DNA from 2 places in the Pseudomonas sp. P2S-1 genome. Region 2 is predicted to be linked to the other one. Evidence: predicted binding sites of a transcription regulator. Region 2 holds the regulator's gene; the other holds the start of a gene.

Region 1 (11,625 bases), 540 kb from region 2:
GCAGCGGAACGGTCCGATCGGCTTTATCCGCCTGGCCTTCATCGGCAAGTACACCCGCTTCGAGAACCTCGCCCCGGGCAGCTACAACTTCGACGACGACGAGTAAGAGCGTCGCCTGACCAATTCCGACCTTCAGCGTCGGAATTGGTCAATTTTTGTGCTATTCTCCGCGCCCGTGATTTTCCCGCCTTCCAAAAAAACCGGTCACTGACATGCAAGCAGCCAAACCACTCTTCGACTATCCCAAGTACTGGGCCGAATGCTTCGGGCCAGCGCCGTTCCTGCCGATGAGCAGGGAGGAGATGGATCAGCTCGGCTGGGATTCCTGCGACATCATCATCGTGACCGGCGACGCCTACGTCGACCATCCGTCGTTCGGCATGGCGATCATCGGCCGTCTGCTGGAAGCCCAGGGCTTCCGCGTCGGGATCATCGCCCAGCCCAACTGGCAGTCGAAAGACGACTTCATGAAGCTCGGCGAGCCCAACCTGTTCTTCGGCGTCGCCGCCGGCAACATGGACTCGATGATCAACCGCTACACCGCGGACAAGAAGATCCGTTCCGACGACGCCTACACCCCGGGCGGCCTGGCCGGCAAGCGCCCTGACCGCGCCAGCCTGGTCTACAGCCAGCGCTGCAAGGAAGCCTACAAGCACGTGCCGATCGTCCTCGGCGGCATCGAGGCCTCGCTGCGCCGTATCGCGCACTACGACTACTGGCAGGACAAGGTCCGCCACTCGATCCTGATCGACGCCTGCGCCGACATCCTGCTGTACGGCAACGCCGAGCGCGCCGTGGTCGATATCGCTCAGCGCCTGTCGGCCGGCGAGCGCATCGAGCAGATCACCGACATCCGCGGCACCGCGTTCATCCGCCGTGACACCCCGCAGGGCTGGTACGAGATCGACTCGACCCGTATCGACCGTCCGGGCAAGGTCGACAAGATCATCAACCCCTACGTCAACACCCAGGACACCCAGGCCTGCGCCATCGAGCAGGAGAAGGGCAACGTAGAGGACCCGAACGAGCCGAAGGTCGTGCAACTGCTCGACAGCCCGCGCATGACCCGCGAAAAGAGCGTGATCCGCCTGCCTTCCTTCGAGAAGGTGCGCAACGACGCGGTGCTCTACGCCCACGCCAACCGCGTGCTGCACCTGGAAACCAACCCCGGCAACGCCCGGGCCATGGTGCAGAAGCACGGCGAAGTCGACGTCTGGTTCAACCCGCCGCCCATTCCGATGACCACCGAGGAAATGGACTACGTGTTCGGCATGCCCTACGCGCGGATCCCGCACCCGGCCTACGGCAAGGAGCGTATCCCGGCGTATGAAATGATCCGTTTCTCGGTGAACATCATGCGTGGCTGCTTCGGTGGCTGCACCTTCTGCTCCATCACCGAGCACGAAGGGCGGATCATCCAGAACCGGTCCCACGAGTCGATCATTCGTGAGATCGAAGAGATCCGCGACAAGGTCCCGGGCTTTACCGGGGTGATCTCCGACCTTGGCGGCCCGACCGCCAACATGTACCGGATCGCCTGCAAGAGCACCGAGATCGAGACTCACTGCCGCAAGCCGTCCTGCGTGTTCCCGGGGATCTGCCCGAACCTGAACACCGACCACTCGTCGCTGATCAAGCTGTACCGCAGCGCCCGCGCCCTGCCGGGGGTGAAGAAGATCCTGATCGCCTCGGGCCTGCGCTACGACCTCGCCGTGGAGTCGCCGGAATACGTGCGCGAGCTGGTCACCCACCACGTTGGTGGCTACCTGAAGATCGCCCCGGAGCACACCGAGGAAGGCCCGCTGAACCAGATGATGAAGCCTGGTATCGGCAGCTACGACCGCTTCAAGCGCATGTTCGAGAAGTACTCGAAGGAGGCGGGCAAGGAGCAGTACCTGATCCCGTACTTCATCGCCGCGCACCCGGGCACCACCGACGAAGACATGATGAACCTGGCGCTGTGGCTCAAGGGCAACGGCTTCCGTGCCGACCAGGTGCAGGCGTTCTACCCGTCGCCGATGGCCTCGGCCACCGCCATGTACCACTCGGGCAAGAACCCGCTGCGCAAGGTCACCTACAAGAGCGAAGGCGTGACCATCGTCAAGAGCGAGGAGCAGCGCCGCCTGCACAAGGCCTTCCTGCGTTATCACGATCCGAAGGGCTGGCCGATGCTGCGCGAGGCCCTGGAGCGCATGGGCCGTGCCGACCTGATCGGCTCGGGCAAGCACCAGTTGATCCCGGCGCACCAGCCGGCGACCGACAGCTACCAGAGTGCCCGACGCAAGAACTCCACCCCGGCGGGCAGCCACAAGGTGGGCAAGGAACAGAAGATCCTCACCCAGCACACCGGCCTGCCGCCGCGTGCCAGCGATGGCGCCAAGCCGTGGGACAAGCGCGAAGAGGCCAAGGCCGCCGCGTTCGCCCGCAACCAGGAAGCGGCCAAGGCGCGCAAGGATGCGGCCAAAGGTGGCAAAGGCGGCAAGGGCAAGACCAAGCGTCAGCCGGTCCTGCCGCGCTAAGCCCCATGACGGGGCCAGCGCCCCGTCATGAAGCCCCTCATTGCACCTATCCGGTGCAAGGTGCCGAGAGCCTCATCGCTGGCAAGCCAGCACCCACAAGGATCGCGCCGGGCCCGCATTTTGTGGCTGGCATGGAACCCTGTGGGAGCTGGCTTGCCAGCGATGAGGCCAGACCAGACACCGGAAAAGCCACTGGCATAACTCTTGCCGCATCCCGCCCACAACTCCCCTGTGAGCGCCCCGATGCCCGACCTGCTGGATGCCCTGACCCCAAGCCCCGCGACCTGGCATGAAATGCTGGCCGTCGACGGCAGCGTGCGTCCGCACTGGCAGGAGCTGCTCGCCCACCTGCAACGCAGCGGCACGCAGCAACTGACCCAGCGCCAGTCCCTGCTCAACCGGCAACTGCGGGAAAACGGCGTCACCTACAACATCTACGCCGACCCGGACGGCGCCGACCGCCCTTGGGAACTGGACCTGCTGCCCCAGGTCATCCCCGCCGCCGAATGGGACGAACTGGCTCGGGGCATCGCCCAGCGTGCGCAGGTGCTCAATGGCGTACTCGCGGATATCTACGGGCCGCAGCAACTGATCGCCGAGGGTTTGCTGCCCGCCGAGCTGGTCTTTGGCCACAACAACTTCCTCTGGCCCTGCCAGGGCATCGAGGTCCCCGGGCAGACCTGGCTGCATATCTACGCCGCCGACCTGGCCCGCGGTCCCGACGGACGCTGGTGGGTCACCGCCGACCGCACCCAGGCCCCCTCCGGCGCCGGCTACGCCCTGGAAAACCGCACCGTGGTTTCCCGGGCCTTCCCCGAGCTGTACCGCGACCTGCACGTGCAGCATCTGGCCGGCTTCTTCCGCACCCTGCAACAGACCCTGGCACGCCAGGCTCCTTGCGGACGGGAAACACCCCTGGTGGTACTCCTGACCCCGGGCCGCTTCAACGAAAGCTGGTTCGAACATCTCTTCCTCGCCCGCCAGCTGGGTTATCCACTGGTCGAAGGCAGCGACCTGACCGTGCGCGATGGCACCGTCTACCTCAAGACCCTCAGCGGCTTGCGCCGGGTCCACGCGATCCTGCGTCGGCTCGACGACGATTTCTGCGATCCCCTGGAACTGCGTACCGACTCCGCTCTCGGCGTGCCCGGCCTGCTAGACGCGGTGCGCCAGGGCCGCGTGCTGGTGGCCAATGCCCTGGGCAGCGGTGTGCTGGAGTCACCCGGACTGCCGGGCTTCCTGCCGGGGATCAGCCAGCGCCTGCTGGGTGAAGAACTGATCCTGCCGTCCATCGCCAGTTGGTGGTGCGGCGAGCCGGCGGCGCTGGAGCAGGCCCTGGAGAAGATGCCGGACCTGCTGTTCAAGCCCGCCTTCCCCTCGCAAAGCTTCCAGCCACTGCTGGGGCGGGATCTGGACGCGGCCCAGCGCCAGGCCCTGGCCGAACGCCTGCGGGCGCGTCCTTACGCCTATGTCGCCCAGGAACTGGCGCAACTGTCCCAGGCGCCGGTCTGGCAGGGCGCTGGCCTGGAGGATCGTCCGGTGGGCATGCGCGTCTACGCCGTGGCCGACGCCGAGGGTTGGCGGGTCCTGCCGGGCGGCCTGACCCGGGTGGCGGCGCAGGCCGATGCTGAAGTGGTCTCGATGCAGCGCGGCGGCGCCAGCAAGGACACCTGGGTCCTGGGCGAACGCCCGGCCCGGGGCGAACAGTGGCAGGTCAGTCGCAGTCTTGGTGTGGCCGACCTGGTGCGTGCGGATCCCTACTTGCCCTCGCGGGTGGTGGAAAACCTGTTCTGGTTCGGCCGCTATTGCGAGCGCTGCGATGCCAGTGCCCGGCTGCTGCGGATCCTGCTTGGGCGTTACCTCGACGGCGACTCACCGCAAGCGCTGGAGGCGGCGGTGCAACTGGCCGAACAGCTCGAACTGCTGCCCGAGGAGGGGACCCTCGACACCCGCTTGCGCACAGCCCTGCTCGACCCGAACTGGGGCTTCAGCCTGCGCGCCAACCTGCAGCGCCTGCAATGGGCGGCGGGGCAGGTGCGGGGCAAGCTGTCGCGGGAGAACTGGCAGGCGCTGAGCGAGCTGCAACGGGAGGCCCAGCGCCTTGACGACCTCTCCGCCGACTTCACCGAACTGCTGGATTTCCTCAACCGCCTGATCCTGTCGATGGCGGCGCTGTCGGGTTTTGCGCTGGACGACATGACCCGCGACGAAGGCTGGCGCTTCCTCCTGACCGGGCGGCGGATCGAGCGCCTGTACGCCCTGAGCGGCAGCCTCGCCGGCTTCTTGCGTGGTCCGGCAGCGACCGACCAGGCCGGTCTGGAATGGCTGCTGGAACTGGCCAACAGCAGCATCACCTACCGCTCCCGTTACCTGGCGGTGGCGCAACTGGTTCCGGCATTGGACCTGCTGCTGCTGGACGAGCAGAACCCCCACGGCGTGCTGTTCCAGTTGCGCTCGCTATTGCGTTCGCTGGAGCGCCTGCGCAGCCCGGCGGAGGCCGAGCTGAGCGAGCTGGCCGAGCGCTTGAAGCGTTTCGACCTGCGCAGCCTGGAAGACCCGTTGTTTGGCGAGGCCAGCCTGCAGGCGGTGCTGGAGGGGCTGGCCGCGATGCTCGAACGGATCGCCTCGGGCGCCGAAGCCGCCGCCGAGCGCCTGGCCCTGCGCCATTTCGCCCATGTCGATATCAGCCAGCAGACGGTGTCCTCCTGATGAGTGCGCGTTACCAGATTCTTCACGACACCCATTACCGCTACGCCAGCCCGGTGTCCCTGGCTCAGCAGTTGGTGCACCTGTGGCCGCGGGAGTGTGCCTGGCAGCGTTGCGAGGAGCGGGTGCTGGAGGTGAGTCCGCTGCCGACCCGGCGCCGCGATGAGCAGGATGTTTTCGGCAACCCGCTGACCCGCCTGGGCCTGGAGTACCAGCACGATGAGCTGAAGGTCAGCACCCGCGTGCGCATCGAAGTCCTGCCGCGCCGGCAGCCAGTCCTTGCCGCCTCGCCGGCCTGGGAGCAGGCGCGGGAGGCCCTGGCCTATTCGCGGCAGGCGTTGTCCCCGGTCGTTCTGGAGGCCAGCCGCTACCGTTTCGAATCGCCCTTCGTGCGTCTGAAAAAACGTTTCGTGGCGTTCTCCGAGCCTTGCTTCGGCCCCGGTGTGCCGTTGCTGGAGGCGGTGCGGGCGCTGATGGACAGGATTTTCCGCGAGTTCACCTTCGATGCCGCCGCGACCCAGGTCGCCACGCCGCTGGTGGAGGTGCTGGAGCGACGTCGCGGGGTCTGCCAGGACTTCGCCCACCTGATGCTCGCTTGCCTGCGTTCGCGGGGGCTGGCGGCGCGTTATGTCAGCGGCTACCTGCTGACCCAGCCGCCGCCCGGGCAGGCCAGGCTGATCGGCGCCGACGCCTCCCATGCCTGGGTCTCGGTGTTCTGCCCCCGGCATGGCTGGGTGGACTTCGATCCCACCAACAACCTGCTGCCGGCGCTGGAGCACATCACCCTCGGTTGGGGCCGTGATTTCGCCGATGTCTCACCCCTGCGCGGGGTGATCCTCGGCGGCGGCAGCCACGACCCCGAGGTGCGGGTGACGGTGCTGCCGCTGGAGGATCAGGTCGGCGGCTGATCGACCCACTTTGGCTGCACCACCGGCTCCCAGGCGGACAGGGCGTCGAGCAGGGCATCGGGCTGTTCGTTCATCTGCAGCATCGAGCGGTGTTGCGGGCGCACGAAGCCTTCCGCGACCACATGGTCGAGGAAGCCGCTGAGTTTCTCGTAGAAGTCGTTGACTTCCAGCAGGCCCAGCGGCTTGCCGTGGTAACCGAGCTGGCCCCAGGTCCAGACTTCGAACAGCTCTTCGAATGTTCCCAGGCCGCCGGGCAGGGCGATAAAGGCATCGCTCAGTTCGGCCATGCGCGCCTTGCGGGCGTGCATGCCGTCGACCACTTCCAGGCGGGTCAGGCCCGGGTGGGCGATTTCGGCGCGTTGCAGGCTGACCGGGATGATCCCGACCACTTCGCCACCGGCCGCCATGGCCGCATCGGCGACGATACCCATCAGGCCCACGGCACCACCGCCGTAGACCAGGGTCAGGCCGCGTTTGGCGATGGCCTGGCCGAGGGCGATGGCGGCTTCACGGTAGACCGGGCTGGCCCCGGTGCTGGCGCCACAGAAAACACAAACGGAACGTAGGGACATGACTTCCTCCGGGTCGAAAACGGCCACAGGGTACGGTCATGGGGCGTTGGTTCCAAGTCTTGTATTTCACTCCGGACGGGAGAACTCGCAGGCAGCGCCGGTGGCACCGCAGGCGTAGGCGGCCAGGAGGCTTTGCATGAAATTGCCGAGGGTCATGTCGTACTACTCCTAAATGAGAGGTTGTCCCATCCTCGGTCATAGGGGCATGATGGCGCACGTTGATTGTCTTGATGGACACCATAGAGAATTTCACTGCCGATTCAGGGTCTTAACCCTTGACCCATGTCACCAGTCCGCTGCGCTGGATGGGGCAGTCTGATTTCAATAAAAAACCTGCCATGGAGATTCACAATGTTTGCCAAGTTTGTTGCCGTATCCCTGCTGACCCTTGCCAGTGCCCAGGTAATGGCGGCTGATTGCAAGGTCACCGTCGACTCCACCGACCAGATGTCCTACAACACCAAGGAAATCGTGATCGACAAGAGCTGCAAGCAGTTCACTGTCGATCTGACCCACTCCGGTACCCTGCCGAAGAACGTCATGGGCCATAACCTGGTGATCGCCAAGGCTGCCGACGCCCCTGCCATCGCCACTGCCAGCATGGGCAAGGGCCTGGACGGCGGTTACCTGGATGAGAGCGATGCGCGCATCGTTGCCCACACCAAGCTGATCGGCGCGGGTGAAACCAGCTCCGTGACCTTCGATGTGTCCAAGCTGGAAGCGGGTCAGGACTACCAGTTCTTCTGCACCTTCCCGGGCCACATCAGCATGATGAAGGGCGCTGTCGTACTGAAGTAATTCCTTCAGGGGCCTTCAGGGCCTCATCGCTGGCAAGCCAGCTCCCACAGGTCCGTTGGGGAGCTGGCTTGCCAGCGATGCTGTTCTCACGGCGCGAACGGCATCTCCCGCTTGTGCTGCGTCTTCTCGTACGTCCGCTTGATGATCCCGAACGCTTCCTCGCTCACCGGCTCGCCGTGCAGGAAGGCGTCGATCTGTGCGTAGGTCACGCCATGGGACGCTTCGTCCGGCTTGCCCGGCTCCAGATCCTCCAGGTCGGCGGTCGGCACCTTCTCCACCAGTGACTCCGGCGCTCCGAAGCTGCGGGCGATCGAGCGCACCTGGTTCTTCACCAGGCCACTCAGCGGCGCCAGGTCGCAGGACCCGTCACCGAACTTGGTAAAGAAGCCCATCACCGCCTCGGCAGCGTGGTCGGTACCGATCACCAGGCCGGCGCGGGCACCGGCGATGGTGTACTGGGCCACCATGCGCATCCGCGCCTTGGTATTGCCGACGACGAAATCCACCATGGCCGGCTTGCCGCCGTCCAGGGCCTTGACCTCGGTGGCCAGGGCGCGCACCGCCGGGGCAATGTTCACCGTGTGCAGTTCATCAGGCTTGATAAAGTCGATGCAGGCCTGGGCGTCGTGCTCGTCGTGCTGCACGTGGTACGGCAGGCGCACGGCGATGAAGCGGTAGGCCTGGTCGCCGGTCTGCTCGCGCAGTTCATTGACCGCGCGCTGGGCGAGCAGGGCGGCGGTGAGCGAATCGACGCCACCGCTGATGCCCAGGACCAGGACCTTCAACCCGGCATTCTTCAGGCATTGCTGGATAAAGGCGACGCGCCGGGCGACTTCGGCGTCGAGGGCGGCGCGGTCGGCGAATGGCGGCTGGACCTTGAGCTGCTGGGCGATTTCTCGCTGGACGGCTTGCATGGGTTACTCCTCGCTGGGAACTTGGAAAACGTGACGCAGGTAAGAGACGAAATTGGCGTCGCGGCACTGGGTCTTGGCGGCCTCATCGGAGATCTTCGCCACCGGCTGGCCGTTGCAGTCGGTCATTTTAAGCACGATGCTCATCGGCGCCACGCCGGGGATGTCGCAGGTCAGGTTGGTGCCGATGCCGAAGCTGACATTGATCCGCCCGCGCAGCGCCCGGAATATTTCCAGGGAGCGCGGCAGGTTGAGGCCATCGGAAAACACCAGGGTCTTGGTCATCGGGTCGATCCCGAGCTTGCGGTAGTGGGCGATGGCCTTTTCCGCCCAGAGCACCGGATCCCCGGAGTCGTGGCGCAGGCCGTCGAACAGCTTGGCGAAGTACAGGTCGAAATCGCGCAGGAAGGCATCCATGGTGATGCAGTCGGTCAGGGCGATGCCGAGCAGGCCGCGGTACTCGCGGACCCAGCAGTCGAGGGGGGCGATCTGGCTGTCGATCAGGCGCGGGCCGAGCTGCTGGTGGGCCATGATCCATTCATGGGCCATGGTGCCCAGCGGCTTGATATCCAGTTTCCATGCCAGGTGCACGTTGCTGGTGCCGACGAAGCGCGCCGGGAACTCGCTCTTCAGCACCTTCACCACTTCTTCCTGGACGCCATAGGAGAAGCGCCGGCGGGTGCCGAAATCGGCGACCTGCAGCCCGGCCAGCTCGTCTTCGCTGGCATTGGCCCGCAGCCAGTCGAACTTGCGCAGCAGTTGGTCGCGGGCGTCGCCCAGCACCACCTGTGGATAACGGTTGCGGTTGCGCACCTCGCTGACGATCGCCAGCAGCGGCACTTCGAAGAGGATCACGTGCAGCCAGGGGCCCTTGATGCGCAGGTAGAACTGGTCGTTCTCGATGCCCATGTCGAGGTAACGCAGGTTGAAGCGGAACAGGCCGAGGAAACGCAGGAAATCCGGCTTCATGAAGCTGATCTGTTCGAGGAAGCCCAGTTGCTCGTCACTGATGCTCAGGTCGCTGAGGCGCTCGATCTGTGCACGGATCTGCCCCAGCCAGGGGCGCAGGTCCTCGCCATTGCGGCAGCGGAACTCCCACTCGACGTCGACGTTGGGGTAGTTGTGCAGCACCGCCTGCATCATCGTCAGCTTGTAGAAATCGGTGTCCAGCAGGCTTTGCACGATGCGGTCTGCGAAGGCGCTTTCGCTCATTAGGTCGCTCCAGTTCCGGCGGGTGCCATCAAGGCTGCCCATTGTGCCAGTGTACTCCGCCCGGGGTCAGGCCGATTCACGGGTCGTTCGGTAGCAGACTACCGATAGCGGCGATTTTCCCGGGGCGGTCTAGCCTCTTATGGTGCTTGTTGTAGCAGTCGCGCACCGCGGATGTGCAGTTCCGTTACGCATCCTGTTACAGGGCGGTTGCACGTAAACACGCGTCAAGGTTGCAATGATGGCATCGGCGGGTTGCGCTTTCCCTCTTCGGAAGGTTGCTCTTTGTGTCTGGCAAGCGGTTGCACGACCTGAAAAGAAAGCCCGGAAGTCTCTGCTGGAAAACTGCGGTGCGTGTTTTTTTCGAATAAAAAACCGATGGCACGGCCCTTGCTCAGAGCAATGGGCTGAAACAAGTTGCTGAAGTAGTCGTGCCAAATCAAAAAAACATCAGGAGCACCACCACATGTCGCAGACGTTTTACAAGAAAGGCTTTCTTGCTCTCGCCGTGGCCACGGCGCTGGGCGTTTCTTCGTATGTCCAGGCCGATCTGAAGATTGGTGTCGCAGGTCCCATGACCGGCGCCAACGCAGCCTTCGGCGAGCAGTACATGAAAGGTGCCCAGGCTGCGGCCGATGCGATCAATGCCAAGGGCGGCGTGAACGGCGAGAAGATCGTCCTGGTCAAGGGCGACGACGCCTGCGAACCGAAGCAGGCCGTGGCCGTGGCCAACCGCCTGGTGGACCAGGACAAGGTCGCCGGCGTGGTCGGCCACTTCTGCTCCTCCTCGACCATCCCGGCCTCCGAGGTCTACGACGAAGCCGGCGTGATCGCCATCACCCCGGGCTCGACCAACCCGCAGGTCACCGAGCGCGGCCTCGGCGCCATGTTCCGCATGTGCGGGCGTGACGACCAGCAGGGCATCGTCGCCGGCGACTACATCGTCGATGTGCTCAAGGGCAAGAAAGTCGTGGTCCTGCACGACAAGGACACCTACGGCCAGGGCCTTGCCGACGCCACCAAGGCACAGCTGACCAAGCGCGGCGTGACCCCGGTGCTGTACGAAGGCCTGACCCGTGGCGAGAAGGACTTCAGCGCCGTGGTCACCAAGATCCGCGCCGCCGGTGCCGATGTCGTCTACTTCGGTGGCCTGCACCCGGAAGCCGGTCCGCTGGTCCGCCAACTGCGTGAGCAGGGTCTGAAAGACGTGGCGTTCATGTCCGACGACGGCATCGTCACCGACGAACTGGTCGCCACCGCCGGCGGCGCGCAATACACCAACGGCGTGTACATGACCTTCGGCGCCGACCCGCGCCTGCTGCCGGACAGCAAGGAAGTCGTGGAGCAGTTCCGCAAGGGCGGCACCGAGCCGGAAGGCTACACCCTGTACGCCTACGCCTCGATCCAGGCCCTGGCCGCCGGCTTCGAAGGCGCCAAGTCGAAGAAGGGCGAAGACGCCGCCAAGTGGCTCAAGGCCAATCCGGTGAAAACCGTGATGGGCGAGAAGAAGTGGGACAGCAAGGGCGACCTGACCGTCTCCGACTACGTGGTCTACCAGTGGGACGCCAACGGCAAATACCACCAGCTCGAAAAACAAAAATAACAAGCGCGACCGGCCCGGGCTGCCAACGCCCGGGCCGGTTTCCGGTTCTGCGCCGTACCTGTCTTTTCCCGTAGATCTGCACAAACCTGCGCTGCGAGGGCCGTGTCATCCGCGGTTCGCCGTAGTCGGCGCTTGTGCAATCTCAAATACGTGAGATTGCGTTATGGATGGAATTTTCCTGCAGCAACTGATCAATGGGCTGACCCTCGGGTCCGTCTATGGTCTGATCGCCATCGGCTACACAATGGTCTATGGCATCATCGGCATGATCAACTTCGCGCACGGCGAGGTGTATATGATTTCCGCCTACCTGGCGGCAATCAGCCTGGCATTGCTGGCCTATTTCGGTATCGAGTCCTTTCCGTTGCTGATGCTGGGAACCCTGTTGTTCACCATCGT
Region 2 (11,625 bases):
GGAAGTTCTTAACTTCTACGGCCTGCATGCTCAACCTCAATCGGCGCCCTGTGCGCGCGGGTCGGCCATCATACAAAAAAGCCCCACGCCTGCGAACCCCGTAAACGAGGACTCTGACAGAGGGGCTTCGGTTCTTTCAGCGAATCACTGCAACTTCAGGATGTCGTCCAGGCCGTAGACCTCGGCGATTTCCCGCATGCCGTGGGGCATGCCGCGGACTTCGCACGACTTGCCGGCCGCCTGGGCATCACGGATGAAGGCCAGCAGCAGGGACAGGCCGACGCTGCTGGACTGCTCCACGGCGCTGAAATCGAGCACCAGCGCCGCAGCCTTGCTCGACGCGATCAACGACCCGCCCTGCTTGCGCAGGCCAGGGCCCGAGCGGTAGTCGAGGATGCCGGCCAGGCTCAGGACACCCGGTTCGGCCAGTTGCACGCTGCCTACGCTCATTGCGCCTGCTTCTCCGCCGCGTCCTCGGTGACCGCCTTGGCCTTGGCCACTTCGCCGGCCCAGTTGTTGATGGTCTTGTCGAGGTCGTTGCCGTTGCGCTGCATGGCGTCGGCGAACTGGTCACGGAACAGCTTGCCGATGTTGATGCCGTTGACGATCACGTTGCGTACTTTCCACTCACCCTGAAGCTTCTGCAGGGTGTACTGCACCGGATAGACCGCACCGTTGGTACCGGTGACCTTCATGCCGACGCTCGCGCGATCGCCGTCCTCGGCCTTGGCAGGATCAACGGTGATGCCCTGGTTGTTGTACTCCAGCAGGGCGTTGCCATAGAACTGCATCAGGCTGCGCTTGAAGTTTTCCTGGAAGCGCTGCATCTGGTCCGGGCTCGCCTGGCGCGAGTACTTCACGGTCATGATGCTTTTCGAGATGCCGTCGGCATCCACCACCGGACCGAGGATGTTGTTCAGCGCATCGTAGAACTGGCTCGGGTTGGCCTTGTACTGCTCCTTGTTCGCCTTGAGGTCGGCGAGCAGTTGAGAGGTGGTGCCTTGGATCACGTCATGGGCCGATTGACCCGGTGCCGCCAGTGCCAGCATGGGCAGGGCCGCCAGCAACACCAGCAGGCCGCGTCGCAGGATGGAAATCATGGAAACTCCTTATTTAGCTTCTTTGCCTACGGTATTGAGCAGGAACTTGCCAATCAGATCTTCCAGGACCAGCGCCGACTGCGTGTCATGGATCACGCCGCCGTCCTTGAGCACGGTATCTTCCCCGCCGACGCTGATGCCGATGTACTTCTCGCCGAGCAACCCGGCGGTCAGGATCGAGGCAGTGGAGTCGACCGGGAGGTTATCCACGCTCTTGTCCAGTTGCAGGGTCACCCGACCGGTGTAGGTATCGCGGTCCAGATCGATGGCAGTGACCTTGCCGATGGTCACACCGGCCATGGTCACTTTTGCTCTGACAGTCAAACCGGCGATATTGTCGAAATTCGCATAAAGTTTATAGGTGTCGCTGCCAGGGCTGGCGGACAGGCCACTGACGCGCAGGGCCAGCAGGATCAGCGCCAGGATCCCGGCCAGGAGGAACAGGCCGACACCGATTTCCAGGGTGCGGTTTTGCATCAGAAATCTCCAAACATCAAGGCGGTCAGAATAAAGTCCAGTCCCAGGACTGCCAGCGAGGCGTAGACCACGGTTCTGGTGGTGGCCCGACTGATCCCCTCTGAAGTGGGCTCGCAGTCATAGCCTTGGAAAACGGCAATCCAGGTCACGACGAAGGCAAAGACGACGCTCTTGATCACGCCGTTGAGCACGTCATCGGTGAACGACACGCTGTTCTGCATGTTCGCCCAGAACGAGCCTTCATAGACCCCCAGCCAGTCCACCGCGACCCACGACCCGCCCCAGATGCCGACGACACTGAAGATCATCGCCAGCAGTGGCAGGGAGATGAAGCCGGCCCACAGGCGGGGCGCGACGATGTACTTGAGCGGGTCGACACCGATCATCTCCAGGCTGGAAAGCTGCTCGGTGGATTTCATGTTGCCGATCTCGGCGGTCAGCGCGGAACCGGCGCGGCCAGCGAACAGCAGCGCGGTCACCACCGGACCCAGTTCGCGCAGCAGGGTCAGGGCGACCATCTGCCCCACCGCCTGCTCCGAACCGTACTTGGTCAGGATGCTGAAGCCCTGCAGGGCCAGGACCATGCCGATGAACATGCCGGAGACGACGATGATCGCCAGCGACAGCACGCCGACCGAGTAGAGCTGGCGCACCAGCAACTGGAAGCCGCCACCGATACCGCCGCGACCCGCCAGCGCATGCAGCAGGAACAGGCAGGAACGCCCCATGACCGCGACCACGTCGATGGCCGAACGGCCGAAACGGCGGATACGTTCGAGTAAGGATTTTCTGCGCATCTAACGCTTCCCCAACAGATCGGCGCGGTAGTCTGGCGCAGGAAAATGGAAAGGCACCGGTCCGTCCGGGTCGCCCTTCATGAATTGGCGGATACGCGGGTTGTCCGAGTCCATCAGTTCCGCCGGGGTGCCCTGCCCCAGTACCTGGCCGTCGCCGACCACATAAATGTAGTCGGCGATGCTCGCGGTTTCCGCCAGGTCGTGGGAGACCACGATGCTGGTGATGCCGAGGGCATCGTTGAGCAGGCGGATCAGGCGCACCAGCACGCCCATGGCGATCGGGTCCTGGCCGACGAAAGGCTCGTCGTACATGAGGATCTGCGGGTCCAGGGCGATCGCCCGGGCCAGCGCCACGCGGCGCTTCATGCCACCGGACAGCTCATCCGGCATCAGTTCGATGGCGCCGCGCAGGCCAACGGCCTGGAGCTTCATCAGAACAATGTCACGAATCATTTCTTCGGAAAGCTGGGTATGGACGCGCAGCGGGAAAGCGACGTTCTCGAACACATCGAGGTCGGTGAACAGCGCGCCACTCTGGAACAGCACGCCCATCTGTTTGCGCGCGTCGAACAGGTCGCTGCGCGACAGCGCCGGCAGGTTCTGCCCGGCCACCCAGACTTCGCCGCTGGCCGGCCGCAACTGCGCGCCCATCAGGCGCAACAGCGTGGTCTTGCCGCATCCGGACGGCCCCATGATGCCGGTGACCTTGCCCTTGGGAATGCGTATATCGACATTATTGAAGATGCTGCGCGAGCCGCGCTTGAAGGTCACGCCCTTCAACTCGACCGCGTAGGCGTTATCCACGCTCATCTAGACTCCTTGCGATGCAGCCTTGTCCTCAGACGCACGCCCCCTTCATGGAGGCACGCAAGTATCGAGCAGGCCGAACTGGTGGCGAACTATAGCACCGCTGGCAAGGGCTTCCCAAGGCCATCGCACTGCCTGTTCAGGCCTCGTACAGGCATTTTCATGACATCCTCCAAGGGAACCGCGATGGCACAAAACGCTCAAACAGCCAGCCCGCGACCAATCCGCAGGTGAGGCTTTCGCGCATTACCGCTATAATCGCGACCTTTTCATCAGGCAACCCGATTTCCGACATGAGCCAATCTTCCGACCTGATCCAATCCGCACAGCGCACCATCCGCCTCGAAATCGAAGCGGTAGAAGGCCTGCTGGCCCATATCGACGCCGATTTCGTTAAGGCGTGCGAACTGATCCTGGGCAGCAAGGGCCGCGTTGTCGTGGTAGGCATGGGCAAATCCGGGCACATCGGCAACAAGATCGCCGCCACCCTGGCCAGCACCGGGACCCCGGCGTTCTTCGTCCACCCCGCCGAGGCCAGCCACGGCGACATGGGCATGATCACCCGGGACGACATCATCCTGGCCCTGTCCAACTCTGGTTCCACCGCCGAAATCGTCACCCTGCTGCCGTTGATCAAGCGCCTGGGCATCAAGCTCGTCAGCCTGACCGGCAACCCTGAGTCGCCGCTGGCCAAGGCCGCCGAAGTCAACCTGGACGCCCGCGTGGCCCAGGAAGCCTGCCCGCTGAACCTGGCCCCGACCTCCTCTACCACCGCCGCGCTGGTGCTGGGCGACGCCCTGGCCATCGCCCTGCTCGAAGCGCGCGGTTTCACTGCCGAAGACTTCGCCTTCTCGCACCCGGGCGGTGCCCTCGGCCGCCGTCTGCTGCTCAAGGTGGAGAACGTGATGCACGCCGGCGACGAGCTGCCGCAAGTGACCCGCGGCACCCTGCTCAAGGATGCACTGCTGGAAATGTCGCGCAAGGGCCTGGGCATGACCGTGGTCGCCGAGGCCGACGGCAGCCTGGCCGGGATCTTCACCGACGGTGACCTGCGCCGCAGCCTGGACCGCAACATCGACGTGCACAAGACCCTGATCGAAGAGGTCATGACCGTGCACGGCAAGACCGCCCGCGCCGAAATGCTCGCCGCCGAGGCCCTGAAAATCATGGAAGACCACAAGATCAGCGCGCTGGTCGTCGTCGACAAGGCCGACCGTCCGGTCGGCGCCTTGAACATGCACGATCTGCTGCGCGCCGGAGTGATGTGATGAATACCCTGTTGCAACGCGGCAAAGCGATCAAGCTGGCGGTTTTCGATGTGGACGGCGTGCTCACCGACGGGCGCCTGTACTTCCTCGAGGACGGCAGCGAGTTCAAGACCTTCAACACCCTCGACGGCCAGGGCATCAAGATGCTGATGAACTCCGGGGTGACCACGGCAATCATCAGCGGGCGCAAGACCCCGGTGGTCGAGCGCCGGGCGAAGAACCTCGGTATCCCGCACCTGTACCAGGGTCGTGAAGACAAGCTGGTGGTGCTGGACGAACTGCTCGCCCAGCTCGGCCTAAGCTATGAAGAAGTCGCCTACCTGGGCGATGACCTGCCCGACCTGCCGGTAATCCGCCGGGTCGGCCTGGGCATGGCGGTCGCCAATGCTGCCGCGTTCGTCCGCCAGCATGCCCATGGCGTGACCCAGGCCCGCGGCGGCGAAGGCGCGGCCCGTGAATTCTGCGAACTGATCCTGCAAGCCCAGGGCAACCTGGAAGCAGCAAACGCCCACTATCTGTAGAGCACGTCATGTTCAGCAAGAAGATCCGCAATATCGCGCTGTTCGGCGTGATCGCCCTGATTTTCGGGGCGATCGGCTACTGGAACATCGTGCCCGAGCGCTTCCTCGACCAGCCTGCGGCGCAGGTCGACGAAAGTGCCATCGACTACTATGCGATCAATGCCCACAGTGTGCAGTTCCTGCCCGATGGCAAGCTGCAATATGAAATGACTGCGGACAAGGTCGAGCACCTCAAGGCCAGCGAGGTCACCCTGCTGACCAAGCCGGACCTGCAGATGTATCGCGGCACCGCGTATCCCTGGCACGTGCAGAGCGAGCGCGGCGAAGTCAATCCGGACGGTACCGAGGTGGAACTGATCGATTCGGTGCGGGTCGCCCGCACCGACGACAAGGATCGCACCACCATCATTACCTCCAGCCGCATGACGGTATTCCCGCAGAAGCAATATGCGCAAACCGAGCAAGACGTTAGAATCGACGGCGCCGGTGGCGTGACTACGGGCAAGGGAATGAAAGCGTATTTGAAAGACGGCAGGATGGACCTGCTGTCCAACGTAAGAGGACAGTATGAGGCTCGTTAAAACCCTCCCCTATTTGCTCAGCCTGAGCGCGGCACTGGGAAGCGCGAGCGCCTGGGCTCTGCCGAACGATCGCGAGCAGCCTATCCGGATCCAGGCGGACAACGCCCAGCTGGACGACAAGAAAGGCATCGCCACCTACACCGGTGACGTGATCATCACCCAAGGTTCGATGAAGATCACCGGCAACACCGTGACCCTGACCCGCGCCGCCAACGGCGATATCGACGTGGTCACGTCGGTGGGTACCCGCGCCTACTTCGAGCAGCAGCAGTCCGCCGCCAAGCCGGACAAGATGCAAGGCTGGGCCAAGCAGATCCAGTACCAGGCCCAGAAAGACACCATCATCCTCACCGATGACGCCAAGGTAGTGAACGAAGGCAACACCACCGAAGGCGAGAAGATCGTCTACAACACCCAGACTCAGGTCGCTACCGCCGGTCGCGCACCGGGCGTCACCACGCCACGCCAGCGTATCGACATGGTGATCCAGCCGAAGAAGAAGGGCGAGTAATGGCGACCCTCAAAGCCCAGCACCTGGCCAAGAGCTACAAGAGCCGGCAAGTCGTGCGCGATGTCAGCCTGTCGATCGACAGCGGGCAGATCGTCGGCCTGCTCGGCCCCAACGGCGCCGGCAAGACCACCTGCTTTTACATGATCGTCGGCCTGGTCCAGGCGGACCAGGGCCGCGTGCTGATCGACGACCTGGATGTCAGCAACCAGCCGATGCACGGCCGCGCCCGTGCCGGTATCGGCTACCTGCCCCAGGAAGCCTCGATCTTCCGCAAGCTGTCGGTAGCCAACAACATCATGGCGATCCTGGAAACCCGCAAGGACCTGGACAGCGACGGCCGGCGCAAGGAGCTGGAAAGCCTCCTGCAGGAATTCCACATCAGCCATATCCGCGACAACCTCGGCATGAGCCTGTCCGGTGGTGAACGCCGCCGCGTTGAAATCGCCCGCGCCCTGGCCACCGCGCCCAAGTTCATCCTGCTCGACGAACCCTTCGCCGGTGTCGACCCGATCTCGGTCGGCGACATCAAGCAGATCATCCATCATCTGAAGGCCAAGGGCATCGGCGTCCTGATCACCGACCACAACGTCCGTGAAACCCTGGACATCTGCGAAACCGCGTACATCGTCAACGACGGCCAACTGATCGCCGAAGGCGACTCGGAAACCATCCTGGCCAACCAGTTGGTGAAAGAGGTGTACCTCGGCCACGAGTTCCGCCTGTAAGCCGCAATACCGGAGTGACGGAGCGCTGGCATTAGGCCATTATCCCGGCTTAATTGTTACAGCGCTCTAGGCAAACGCTACAATTTCAGGCATATATCTTGCTTAAAATTGGCGCCCAGCGCCCGTGTAGTAGATGGCGCATGCGCGCCGGCGAATAAGGTCTAAAGCCCCAGCCATGAAACCATCGCTCGTCCTAAGAATGGGCCAGCAACTGACGATGACCCCGCAGTTGCAACAGGCCATCCGTCTGCTCCAGCTTTCCACGCTGGACCTGCAGCAGGAAATCCAGGAAGCCCTGGAGTCCAATCCGATGCTCGAACGTCAGGAAGACGGCGACGACTTCGACAACAGCGACCCCATGGCCGACAACGCCGAGAGCAAGCCCGTCGCCGAGTCTCAGGAAAGCAGCTTCGAACAATCCGCGCCGACGGCGGAAAACCTCGAGGAAGGCGAATGGAACGAGCGCATCCCCAACGAATTGCCAGTCGACACCGCCTGGGAAGACATCTACCAGACCAGCGCCAGCAGCCTGCCGAGCAACGATGACGACGAGTGGGACTTCACCACCCGCACTTCGGCCGGCGAGAGCCTGCAAAGCCACCTGCTCTGGCAGCTCAACCTGGCGCCGATGTCGGACACCGACCGGCTGATCGCCGTCACCCTGATCGACTGCATCAACAACCAGGGCTATCTCGACGAGACCCTGGAAGAGATCTGCGAGTCCTTCGACCCCGAACTGGACATCGAACTGGACGAGATCGAAGCCGTCCTGCACCGCATCCAGCAGTTCGAGCCCGCGGGCATCGGCGCACGCAACCTCGGCGAATGCCTGTTGCTGCAACTGCGCCAGTTGCCTGGCAATACGCCGTGGATGACCGAAGCGCAGCGTCTGGTCAGCGACTACATCGACCTGCTCGGCAGCCGCGACTACAGCCAGCTGATGCGCCGTATGAAGCTCAAGGAAGATGAACTGCGCCAGGTCATCGAACTGGTCCAGAGCCTCAACCCGCGCCCTGGCTCGCAGATCGAATCCAGCGAGCCGGAGTACGTGGTGCCCGATGTGATCGTGCGCAAGGACAACGAGCGCTGGCTGGTCGAGCTGAACCAGGAAGCCGTGCCACGCCTGCGGGTCAATCCGCAGTACGCCGGCTTCGTCCGCCGCGCCGACACCAGCGCCGACAACACCTTCATGCGTAACCAGTTGCAGGAAGCGCGCTGGTTCATCAAGAGCCTTCAAAGCCGCAATGAAACCCTGATGAAGGTGGCGACCCAGATCGTCGAGCACCAGCGCGGTTTCCTCGACCATGGCGACGAGGCCATGAAGCCGCTGGTCCTGCACGACATCGCCGAAGCGGTGGGCATGCACGAGTCGACCATTTCCCGGGTGACCACGCAGAAATACATGCACACACCTCGCGGAATCTACGAGCTGAAGTACTTCTTCTCCAGCCACGTCAGCACTTCCGAAGGGGGGGAATGCTCCTCCACCGCCATTCGCGCGATCATCAAGAAACTGGTTGCTGCGGAAAATCAGAAAAAGCCATTGAGTGACAGCAAGATCGCTGGTTTACTGGAGGCACAAGGCATCCAGGTAGCACGTCGCACCGTCGCCAAGTACCGCGAGTCCCTCGGCATTGCACCTTCGAGTGAACGCAAGCGATTGATGTGACATTCCCTGAGATGTGCCATCGCAATTCAGTGGCAGGCGCAACACCTGCCTCTTTATGCACGGCAATAAAGGAGAAGCAGTATGCAAGTCAACATCAGTGGACAACATGTAGAAGTCACTCCTCCGCTTCGTGAATACGTCGAGCAGAAGCTCAAGCGCCTGGAGGGTCATTTCGATCGCATCACCAACGTCCAGGTCATCATGAAGGTCGAGAAACTCCAGCAGAAAGTGGAGGCGACCCTGCAGATCCCCGGTGGTGAGGTGGTGGCGAATGCCGAAGACGCCGACATGTATGCCGCCATCGACTCCTTGACCGACAAGCTCGACCGCCAACTGAAAAAACACAAGGAAAAACAGCAAAGCCTGCTGCAAGGCGCAGCGGCCCGCTGATCCCCCTCATCCATGATCCGACTTGAATCCATCCTGACCCCCGGCCGTTCCCTCGTGAACGTGCCGGGCGGCAGTAAAAAGCGCGTACTTGAACAGATCGCCTACCTGATCGGGACGGACGTTCCCGGCCTGGAAAAACAGGAAGTGTTCGAAAGCCTGATTGCCCGGGAAAAACTCGGCTCCACGGGTTTCGGCAACGGCATCGCCATTCCTCACTGCCGCCTCAAGGGCTGCGCAAGCCCGGTCAGCGCCCTGCTGCACCTGGATGCCCCCATCGATTTCGACGCCATCGACGGCGCCCCGGTCGACCTGCTGTTCGTCCTGCTGGTCCCGGAAGCCGCCACCGATGCGCACCTGGAGCTGCTGCGCCAGATTGCCAGCATGCTTGACCGCAAGGACGTTCGCGACAGGCTGCGGGCTGCCGACAGCAGTGCCGCCCTGTACCAGGTTGTCCTGGACGCACAGAACGAGACCTGAGCATGCGCCTGATCATTGTCAGCGGCCGTTCCGGATCCGGCAAAAGCACCGCCCTCGATGTCCTGGAAGACAATGGTTTCTACTGTATCGACAACCTCCCCGCCGGTCTGCTTCCGCAACTGGCGGAAAGCGCGCTGATCAACACCGAATTGCTGCAACCGCGGGTGGCGGTCTCGATCGACGCGCGCAACCTGCCGAGCCACCTGAGCCGCTTCCCCGAGTTGCTCGAAGAGGCCCGCTCCCGGCATATCCAGTGCGACGTGCTGTACCTGGACGCCGACGAAGACACCCTGCTCAAGCGTTTTTCCGAGACCCGCCGGCGTCACCCGCTGACCAATCAGGACCGCTCCCTCGGCGAAGCGATCCGGGTCGAAAGCGAGCTGCTCGGCCCCATCGCCGACCTGGCCGACCTGAAGATCGACACCACCAGCCTGAACCTGTATCAGCTGCGTGATTCGATCAAGCTGCGCCTGCTCAACCAGCCGGAACCCGGGACCGCCTTCCTGGTGGAGTCCTTCGGTTTCAAGCGGGGCATGCCGGTGGATGCCGACGTGGTGTTCGACGTGCGCTGCCTGCCGAATCCGTACTGGAAGCCTGAGCTGCGCGAGCACTCCGGGCTGGACGCGCCGGTCATCGAATACCTCGCTGCGCAGCCGGATGTGGAAGAGATGTTCCAGGACATCTCGTCCTACCTGCTGAAATGGTTGCCGCGCTTCGCTGCCAGCAATCGCGCCTACGTCACCATTGCCATTGGCTGCACGGGCGGTCACCATCGTTCGGTCTACCTGACCGAACGCCTGGGCCAGTTGCTGCAACCCATATTGAAGAACGTCCAGGTCCGCCACCGCGACCTCTAGTCCACAGGATCCCACCCGCGATGCCCGCCATTGAAATCGAGATCATCAACAAGCTGGGGCTGCATGCCCGTGCGGCTGCCAAGTTCGTCGGCGTGGCGGGCAAGTTTCCCTGCGCGGTCAAGGTTGGACGCGCGCCGGACAAGCTGGTCGACGGCAAGAGCATCATGGCGGTGATGATGCTGGCTGCGGGCAAAGGGACGACGGTGCACCTGTTTGCGGAAGGCGAGCAGGACAATGATGCGATTCAGGCGTTGGTGGAGTTGATCAATAATCGCTTTGATGAGGGTGAGTGAAGTCGCCACCCTTCAATGAAAAAGCCCGCCATTAGGCGGGCTTTTTCATGGCAGATTCTCGCTGGATGATTTCGGGACCGCTTCGCGCTCCATCGCAGCGGTGCGGCGGTCCGACAAGCCAGCTCCTACAAGGGCAGGGTCGACCGCGAGTTTTCGGGAATACACAAGCTCTTCCCTGTGAATCCTATCCATCTCGATCGTGCTTTCAACAAGACGGTTGAATAGATTCTCTTCCATCAACAACACCCTACTCGCTGGCGCTACAGACAGGGAATCCTGTGCCTTTGTATAGGATGGAACAAGCCGCTGACTTCCTCTTATTTGTCCTACCCCAGGAAAACTGAGGTAGGAAAATTCCAAAGCACCACGCGGACACTGTGGGAGCTGGCTTGCCAGCGATTGGCCGGACCTGACAACGGTGCTGTCATTGCCGGCCTCATCGCTGCATAGGTATCTCTGGGCTTGCGGCGGATTTGTAGGAGCGTGGCCCTTCGCGGGCAAGCCACGCTCCTACAGATCCAGCGCAAGCCCAAAATCTGAACCCGAACGAGAGATGTGTAGATACCCATGCTCATCGCTGGCAAGCCAGCTCCCACAGGATCTTCACAGCCTTTGAAAAGGGCGGTACCGCGCCATCACGACAGCGCGGTATCCATCACCATCATCAGGCAGAACCCGACGCACAACCCCAGGCTGGCCAATCGATGATGCCCATTGGCCCGGGACTCGGGAATGATTTCCTGGGTCACCACCAGCAGCATGGCCCCGGCCGCGAAGGCCAGCCCTAGCGGCAACAGCAGCTCCGCCACATTCACCAGCCAGGCACACACCAGCGCTGCCGCCGGCTCCACCAGGCCCGACGCCGCGCCGATCAGGAACGCCTTGAAGCGCGCCATCCCGGCGCCCGCCAGTACCAGGGCAATCACCAGGCCTTCCGGCACGTCCTGCAGGGCAATGCCCATCGCCAGGCTGTCCGCATCCGGCATGCCGCCGCCGGCAGACACACCAATGGCCATCCCCTCCGGAATGTTGTGGGCAATGATCGCAATGACGAAGATCCAGATCCGCGCCGGGATCACCGGCTGGGTTCCGGATGCCACCAGCGCCTCGGGCGAAGCACCGGAGACCTGGCGATCCACCAGGAACAGGCAC

Evidence for each region. Region 2 encodes sigma-54, which starts transcription at its own class of promoters, with help from an activator protein. Its sites were predicted from a motif close to ANTGGCATNNANNTTGCTNT; they were not measured.
Region 1: the regulator sigma-54 is predicted to act here: its motif matches at 2,711-2,730, upstream of AC2CQI_RS23120 (circularly permuted type 2 ATP-grasp protein).

Annotation. Positions count from the first base shown of each region.
Region 1 is NZ_CM170068.1:5,159,053-5,170,677, forward strand. Features, by position in the region: gene dnaB (replicative DNA helicase) at 1-106, shown strand, start outside; gene AC2CQI_RS23115 (YgiQ family radical SAM protein) at 213-2,519, shown strand; gene AC2CQI_RS23120 (circularly permuted type 2 ATP-grasp protein) at 2,763-5,228, shown strand; gene AC2CQI_RS23125 (transglutaminase family protein) at 5,228-6,133, shown strand; gene AC2CQI_RS23130 (cytokinin riboside 5'-monophosphate phosphoribohydrolase) at 6,118-6,705, opposite strand; gene azu (azurin) at 7,057-7,503, shown strand; gene nadE (ammonia-dependent NAD(+) synthetase) at 7,590-8,417, opposite strand; gene pncB (nicotinate phosphoribosyltransferase) at 8,421-9,626, opposite strand; gene AC2CQI_RS23150 (branched-chain amino acid ABC transporter substrate-binding protein) at 10,090-11,226, shown strand; gene AC2CQI_RS23155 (ABC transporter permease subunit) at 11,390-11,625, shown strand, end outside.
Region 2 is NZ_CM170068.1:5,702,052-5,713,676, reverse strand. Features, by position in the region: gene AC2CQI_RS25680 (BolA family protein) at 1-28, opposite strand, end outside; gene AC2CQI_RS25675 (STAS domain-containing protein) at 145-450, opposite strand; gene AC2CQI_RS25670 (MlaC/ttg2D family ABC transporter substrate-binding protein) at 447-1,100, opposite strand; gene mlaD (outer membrane lipid asymmetry maintenance protein MlaD) at 1,110-1,577, opposite strand; gene mlaE (lipid asymmetry maintenance ABC transporter permease subunit MlaE) at 1,577-2,374, opposite strand; gene AC2CQI_RS25655 (ATP-binding cassette domain-containing protein) at 2,375-3,184, opposite strand; gene AC2CQI_RS25650 (KpsF/GutQ family sugar-phosphate isomerase) at 3,475-4,449, shown strand; gene AC2CQI_RS25645 (KdsC family phosphatase) at 4,449-4,970, shown strand; gene lptC (LPS export ABC transporter periplasmic protein LptC) at 4,979-5,551, shown strand; gene lptA (lipopolysaccharide transport periplasmic protein LptA) at 5,538-6,062, shown strand; gene lptB (LPS export ABC transporter ATP-binding protein) at 6,062-6,787, shown strand; gene AC2CQI_RS25625 (RNA polymerase factor sigma-54) at 6,963-8,456, shown strand; gene hpf (ribosome hibernation-promoting factor, HPF/YfiA family) at 8,538-8,846, shown strand; gene ptsN (PTS IIA-like nitrogen regulatory protein PtsN) at 8,859-9,323, shown strand; gene rapZ (RNase adapter RapZ) at 9,326-10,180, shown strand; gene AC2CQI_RS25605 (HPr family phosphocarrier protein) at 10,201-10,473, shown strand; gene AC2CQI_RS25600 (hypothetical protein) at 10,519-10,710, opposite strand; gene AC2CQI_RS25595 (ZIP family metal transporter) at 11,109-11,625, opposite strand, start outside.